Mesorhizobium shangrilense: one gene and its partner. The protein of the gene in region 2 interacts with the protein of the main gene of each other region in a pairwise test. Links are inferred from orthologs where the notes say so. Each region holds a gene or a part of one and is shown on either strand. Other genes may lie near its edges.

Region 1 (3,987 bases), 2.6 Mb from region 2 along the record:
TCGTCCAGCTGGCGCACGACCTTCGCCGGCGATCCCACGATCAACGAGCCGTCGGGGAACTCCTTGCCTTCCGTCACCAGCGCCCCGGCGCCGACGAGGCAATTGTTGCCGATGCGGGCGCCGTTCAGCACGATCGCCCCCATACCAATCAGCGTATTGTCGCCGATAGTGCAGCCGTGCAGCAGCGCGCGATGGCCGATCGTGCATCCCTTCCCGATCGTCAGCGGCAAGCCGGGATCGGTGTGCATGATCGTGTGTTCCTGTACGTTGGTGTCGTCGCCGATCCGGATCGGCTCGGAATCGCCCCTCAACGCCGCGCCGAACCAGATGCCGACGTCTCGACCCAGCAATACGTTGCCGATGATCGACGCATCCGGCGCGATCCATACGTTCTCGTCGTCGAATGTGGGACGAACTCCATCCAGTGCGTAGATCGGCATCGTTTCCTTCCTTGGGATCGTTGCGACCCTAGGTGCGGCCGACGCACGAAGCAACCTTGGCATTGCCCAGCGATGCCGGCGAAGGATCGACGGTCGCCGCCGCGCAGTCCGCTCTTTACCGGCTGTTTACCATAGTTCCGCACAGTACCTTCGTCGCGCGGCAACGCCATGCCGTGAAGGATGTGCCGATCAGGCATGGAACCGGTCCTAATGGTGGAGTGCTCGGTGTCCCGGACGGCCGAAGAAGCGTCAGTGGCCGACGTTGAACTCAACGTCGTCAACTCCACTTTCATGCTCAAGATGTTCTACGTCTTCGCCGCCCTCGCCCTGTTCTCGGTAGGCCTCAGCGTCGCCGGCAAGTGGGTGGGCGCCTCCATCGTCATGGCCGGTCACACCGACGACGTCACGCTGCGCGAGATTGTGGTCGGAAACAACGTGATCGTCGCGCCGGCCAACGTCATCCGTTTCGAGCGCCAGCGCATCAACGGCGTCGCGCCTCGCCTCGACCTCTATTTCCGATGGCCGCAGATGGACGGCTACAGCCCGAGCACGAGCGTCGACTTCAACAACGCCGGCGACAGGAAGAACATTCTTTTCGTGTCCTTCGAGCCCGCCATGATGTCGCGCGACATGAGCGGCCGGTTCGAGCCGATCTATAAATCGCTCATCGTTGAACCGTCCACGGCGGGGCCAGCCGGGCTGGTCTTCCATGAATTCAACGAGAGCTCGGGCTATCTGAACGAAGTCCTGGCGGTGGCCGAGCGTGGAGCCGGCATGCCGCCCTATGTGGCTCGGTGCCTATCAGGCCCCAGCGCCGCCGAGTCGCTGGCGCCCTGCGAGCGCGACATCCACATGGGCGACGCGCTCAGCCTGACATACCGCTTCCCGCAGGAGTTGCTGGCAGACTGGAAGCAGCTCGATGCCGCAGTGATCGCCAAGGCGGAGCAAATGGTGAAGCGTTGAGCTTCAGCCGAGATCGATGTCGAGAATCGCCATCGAGAAGTTGTAGTCGCCGTCGTCCTCATCCTTGAAAACGATGCCAAGGAACTCGTCGCCGACATAGACTTCGCAGGAATCGGCCTTACGCGGGCGTGCTTTCACCTGGAGATTCGGATTCTGGAAAGTGCGCTTGAAATAAGCGTCGAGCTTTCGGATCTCTTCGGGCTTCAACGGCTTTCTCCAACGAGGTGGTCAATGAAGCCCGGCTTCTGGCACGCGGCAAACGTGCCTGTAAAGTCCGTCAGAACCGAAGCGGCGTCCAATTCTCAGATATCGAAGCCCGGCCCGTCATCGAAGGCGCGCGACGGCAGCAACTGGTCCATCTGCCGGGAAGGCTGGTCGCACCCGCTCTCGCCGACGATGCGCGCCGGAACACCGGCGACCGTCTTGTTGTGCGGCACCGGGGCCAGCACGACAGAACCCGCGGCGATCTTGGCGCAGTGACCCACCTCGATGTTCCCGAGGATCTTGGCGCCGGCGCCGATCAGCACGCCGTAGCGGATCTTCGGATGGCGGTCGCCACCAGTCTTGCCAGTACCGCCGAGCGTCACGCCGTGGAGGATCGAGACATTGTCTTCGATGACCGCCGTCTCGCCGACGACCAGTCCGGTCGCATGATCGATGAACAGCCCCTTGCCGATGCGGGCAGCGGGATTGATGTCGGTCTGGAAGATCGCGGACGAACGGCTCTGCAGGTAGAGCGCGAAATCCTTGCGGTCCTGGTTCCACAGCCAGTGCGCGAGCCGATGCGTCTGAATGGCGTGAAAGCCTTTGAAATAGAGGACCGGCATGATGAACCGGTCGCAGGCTGGGTCGCGATCGTAATAGGCCTGGATGTCTACCCGTACGGTGGCGCTCCACTCCGGCTGGGCCCGGACCATCTCGCGATAGGTCTGGGCGATGAGATCGGCGCTGAGATCGCCGTGGTCCAGGCGCTGGGCGATTCGATGGATCACGGCTTCCTCCAGGCTCTCCTGGTTCAGCACCGTGGAATAGAGGAATGCCGATAGCAGCGGGTCGTTGTCGACCGCGGCGATCGCCTCTTCCCGCACGGCGTTCCAGATTGGATCGACCGGCTTCACCGTATTGCCGCGAATAGCGCTGACTGTGTTCACGCCGTTCTCCGATTGTGTCGTTGGCCGCTGTCTACGAACGAAAATATCCCTCGGCGGCCATCATTGGAACTCAATTCTGTTGAGGAAGCCATCAAATGGAACTTGATGCCCCTGCGAACAAGGGCGATTGGCCGGTGATCCGTCATTTCGCGCCCTTCCCGGACATTCGAAATCCGGCACGGGAAAATGCGACTTCCTGCAAGGCAAAGGCGTCACCCACTTGATTGTTCTGCCGGATCGTACAACATCACGGTATATGACACTCGGCAGCCTCTGACGTGCAGGGAGTGAAACGTCCGATGAGCATGACCGACCCGTATGGTCGAGACATCACCTATCTTCGCGTATCGGTCACCGACCGCTGCGACTTCCGCTGCACCTATTGCATGGCAGAGGACATGACCTTCTTACCCAAGAAGGATCTGCTCTCGCTCGAGGAACTGGACAGGCTCTGCACGGTCTTCATTGAGAAGGGCGTGAAGAAGCTGCGGCTCACCGGCGGCGAGCCGCTGGTGCGCAAGAACATCATGCATCTCGTGCGCGAGCTCTCGCGCCATCTCAAGACCGGCGCGCTGGAAGAGCTGACGCTCACCACCAACGGCTCGCAGCTCTCCCGCTTCGCCCAAGAACTCGTCGACTGTGGCGTGAGGCGCATAAACGTCTCGCTGGATACGCTCGACCCGGTGAAATTCCGCGAGATTACCCGCTGGGGCGATATCGGACGTGTCATCGCCGGCATTGACGCCGCGCAGGCCGCAGGGCTCAGCATCAAGCTGAATGCGGTCGCGCTGAAGGGTTTCAACGAGGCAGAGATCCCGGAATTGATGCGGTGGGCCCACGGCCGCGGCATGGACCTCACGGTCATCGAAACCATGCCCATGGGCGAGATCGAAGTCGACCGCACCGACCAGTACCTGCCGCTCTCCGTGCTGCGCGCTGATCTCGAGCGCCAGTTCACGCTCAACGACATCCCCTACAAGACCGGCGGCCCCGCTCGTTACGTCGAGGTCGCCGAGACGGGCGGCCGCCTCGGCTTCATCACGCCGATGACCCACAATTTCTGCGAAAGCTGCAACCGCGTACGCATCACCTGCACGGGCACGCTGTTCATGTGCCTCGGTCAGGAGGACGCGGCCGACCTGCGCACGCCGCTGCGGGCGTCCGAAGGCAACGATCTGCTCTCCGCCGCCATCGACGAGGCGATCGGCCGCAAGCCGAAGGGCCATGACTTCGTCATCGATCGGCGCAGCAAGCGCCCCGCGGTGTCGCGTCACATGAGCGTGACCGGGGGATGAGACCCCGGGGCGCCCTGCTCTCCCTGGCCCTGGCCGTGCTTGCGGCAGGTGCGGCCACGGCCGGAGCAGATCCCTACACCTATGTGAACTCGCGGTTCGGCACGACCTGCACCTTTCCGGACGAGATCTTCATCCGGC
Region 2 (3,333 bases):
AGCGCGGCGAACTCGCGGAAAGGCTCGGCGCGGTGCTGGCCGCAATCTACGCGACCTTCACCGAGGGCTGGTCGGACCCCTCCGGCACCGATCCGCAGCGGCGTAATCTCGCCGGTGAGGGCATCTGGCTCGGCCACCTCGTCGCCTCGCTGATGCCTGCGGAACCGGAGGCGCTCGGCCTGCTGTCGCTGATGCTCTTCGCCGAGGCCAGGCGCAGCGCCCGCCGCGATGCTGAGGGCAACTACGTGCCGCTGGCGGATCAGGACGTCGGGCAGTGGGATGCAAGGCTGATCGCGGAAGCGGAGGCGCTGCTGCGTGCGGCGGGCCGGAAGCATGCCCTCGGCCGCTACCAGTTGGAGGCGGCCATCCAGTCCGCCCATGCCGTCCGCTGCCGCACCGGTTGTTCCGACTGGGCGGCGATCCGCAGCCTCTACGACGCGCTTGCCATGCTGTCGCCTTCGCCGGTGGTCGCCATCAACCGTGCGGTCGCGATCGGGGAGCTGGATGGCCCGGCTGCGGCGCTTGCGGAGCTGGACAGGATCGCCGGCGATCGCCGGGTCGCGCAGTACCAGCCCTACTGGGCCGCGCGCGCTGCGCTGCTGGCGCGGTCGGGAGATGTCGAAGCGGCTGCCGCCGCATACCGCCGGGCGATCGGGCTCGAGCGTGATCCGTCGATACGCCGGTTCCTCGAAGAAAGGCGCGAGGCCCTTTGCCAGGCGCCGCAATGAACCTCACCAGAAACGGTGGCGCTCGTTGAGGCGCGCGACGACGGGATGCGCCTTGGTGCGTTCGTTATGCGCGACGATGTTGGCCCATTCGGAGCGCGGCCGGCCGAGATCGGGCACCCAATGGGCGAGCATCGCGAGGTAGGGATCGGCCATCGAGAAATCGCTGCCGGCCATCCAGGGACGGCCGGACAAGGCAGCGTCGATGATGGCGAAGTGGCGGTCGCTCTCCACGATCGCTGCGGCCTTGACCGCCTCACGGCCGTTCGGATCGGTGGTGCTGCGCTGGCAGAAATAGTACCGCATCAGCGCCGGGTAGAGCGTGGCCGTCATGAACTGGAGCCAGCGCAGGAAGTCGACACGGCCCGGCGATCCCGGCGGCGGCGCGATCGCGCTTTCCGGGTGGCGCTCCGCGAGCAGCAGGATGATGGCGGCCGACTCGGTGAGGGAAACGCCGTCGGGCAGCACCAGCGCCGGCACCTGGCGCAGCGGGCTTACCGCGACGAACTCGGGGTTGTCCGAGCCGCGCTTCTCGTCGACGGTGCGATAGGGCTGGCCGGCGAGCTCCAGCGCCGCCTCGGCCACGAAGCCGCCGGACCCCGGCCGGCTGTAGACAGTGTACATCGATCCTCCCCATTTTTCGCTGAGAGAACAACGCGAGGATGGGGACGTCAACGGCCGGGGTCGCCGATCGGCTAGGCCAGTCGGTCCGATGGCATCGGATGGCCCGGTATGGAGACATACTCTCCCGATGGAGGGGGCAGACTTGGGCTGCGCCAGAGCCACATCATAATGCAATGCGGGCGGATCGAGGATGTCCCGATCCGCCCGCCATAGGTGCGGCGGCGTGCAGTCTCCCGGCCGGCGCTAGCCGCCCAGGCCCTCGAACAGCGCGGTCGACAGGTAGCGCTCGGCGAAGGAGGGAATGATCACGACGATGTTCTTGCCGGCGTTCTCCGGCCGCCGTCCGACTTCCGCGGCGGCCTCCAGTGCGGCGCCCGACGAAATGCCGACCGGAATCCCCTCCAGCCGCGCCACGAGACGGGCGTTGGCGAAGGCGTCCTCGTTCGAGACCTGCACGACCTCGTCATAGACCGACGTGTCGAGCACTTTTGGCGCGAAGCCTGCGCCGATGCCCTGGATCTTGTGCGGGCCGGGCTGGCCGCCGGACAGCACCGGCGATGCCTCCGGCTCCACCGCCACGACCCGCACCGACGGCTTGCGCTCCTTGAGCACCTGGCCGACGCCGGTGATCGTGCCGCCGGTGCCGATGCCGGAGACGAATATGTCGATGCCGCCCTGGGTGTCGTTCCAGATTTCCTCGGCCGTGGTGCGGCGGTGGACCTCGGGATTGGCCGGGTTCTCGAACTGCTGGGGGATGATGGCGTTGGGCAGCGTCTGCGCCAGTTCCTCGGCCTTGGCGATGGCGCCCTTCATGCCCTTCGCGCCCTCGGTCAGCACCAGTTCGGCGCCGAGCAGCGCGAGCATCTTGCGGCGCTCCACCGACATGGTCTCGGGCATGGTCAGGATCAGCTTGTACCCCTTTGCGGCTGCCGCGAAGGCCAGCGCGATCCCGGTGTTGCCGGAGGTGGGCTCGACAAGCGTGGACTTGCCGGGCGTGATCCTGCCGGAGGCTTCGAGCGCCTCGATCATGGCGACGCCGATACGGTCCTTGACGCTGGCGATCGGGTTGAAGAACTCGAGCTTGGCGAGCAGGTTGGCGACCACGCCCTGTTCCTTGGCGAACTTGTCGAGCCGAACGATCGGCGTGTCGCCGATGGTTTCCGTGATCGAATTGTAGATGCGCCCGCGGCCTGGCGCTCGCGTCTCGGTGACGGCCTTATTCATCGCGCGACTCCCTCAGTCTGAAAACCGGAAGATAGGTGCGGCGCGAGGAAATTCCGAGAATGACAAATACCTAAGCCGTGCCTTTTGCGGAAAATTATTCCTGCGTTTGGCAGAAAGCAGCATGATTTTGCGCGGGCGGCGCAAGTGACTTTGGGGATGGGGGGCAGCTTGGGGCAAAAAAGTGCCGCCGTGGCGGAGGGGAATACCACGGCGGCCTTACTCAAAGACGCGGCAGCCCGGAGAGGGGGGATAAGGCTGCCGCCTTGTGTCCGGGAAGGCGGGGGACGGGCCTTTATCCGGACTTCGGCTAAAATGCCGATGCCCATCATTTGGTTCCCACAAAGTGACGTTTCAAGGGCACTTGGATTACAAGTTTGTAACATTGGCGTGAAAATTGCGTCAGGATTTGCGGCGTCAGGAGACACCCTGCCTTTCAGCCCTTTGCAATGGACAGAAAACCTGCCTCGCGCTACCCGTTCTGCCCATGAAAAAAGGCGATCATCTCTTCCTCGTAGACGGCTCGGGCTACATCTTCCGGGCCTATCACGCACTGCCCCCGCTGACCCGCAAATCCGACGGTTTGCCCGTCGGCGCGGTTTCGGGCTTCTGCAACATGCTGTGGAAGCTGCTGCGGGACGCGCGCAACACCGATGTCGGCATCACGCCCACGCATTTCGCGGTCATCTTCGACTATTCGTCGAAGACGTTCCGCAACGAGCTCTATGCCGAGTACAAGGCGAACCGCTCGGCCCCGCCGGAC

The links.
Region 1: the proteins of cysK (region 2) and cysE interact in binary tests that used the Escherichia coli proteins (3 or more experiments, as listed by UniProt). The link is inferred for Mesorhizobium shangrilense from one-to-one orthologs.

Annotation. Positions count from the first base shown.
Region 1 is NZ_JAQGPN010000001.1:3,044,451-3,048,437, reverse strand. What follows is about bases 631-3,564. They hold cysE (serine O-acetyltransferase), read right to left. Parts: upstream 2,555-3,564; coding sequence 1,706-2,554; downstream 631-1,705. Other genes in these bases: moaA (GTP 3',8-cyclase MoaA), read left to right, coding at 2,854-3,564; PD284_RS14720 (DUF3126 family protein), read right to left, coding at 1,407-1,610; PD284_RS14725 (hypothetical protein), read left to right, coding at 636-1,403. Outside these bases: PD284_RS14730 (gamma carbonic anhydrase family protein), read right to left, coding at 1-440; more of moaA, read left to right, coding at 3,565-3,849; PD284_RS14705 (hypothetical protein), read left to right, coding at 3,846-3,987.
Region 2 is NZ_JAQGPN010000001.1:439,118-442,450, reverse strand. The notes cover bases 584-3,333. They hold cysK (cysteine synthase A), read right to left. Parts: upstream 2,574-3,333; coding sequence 1,593-2,573; downstream 584-1,592. Other genes in these bases: polA (DNA polymerase I), read left to right, coding at 3,058-3,333; PD284_RS02255 (glutathione S-transferase family protein), read right to left, coding at 732-1,349; PD284_RS02260 (RNA polymerase sigma factor), read left to right, coding at 584-728. Also shown: more of PD284_RS02260, read left to right, coding at 1-583.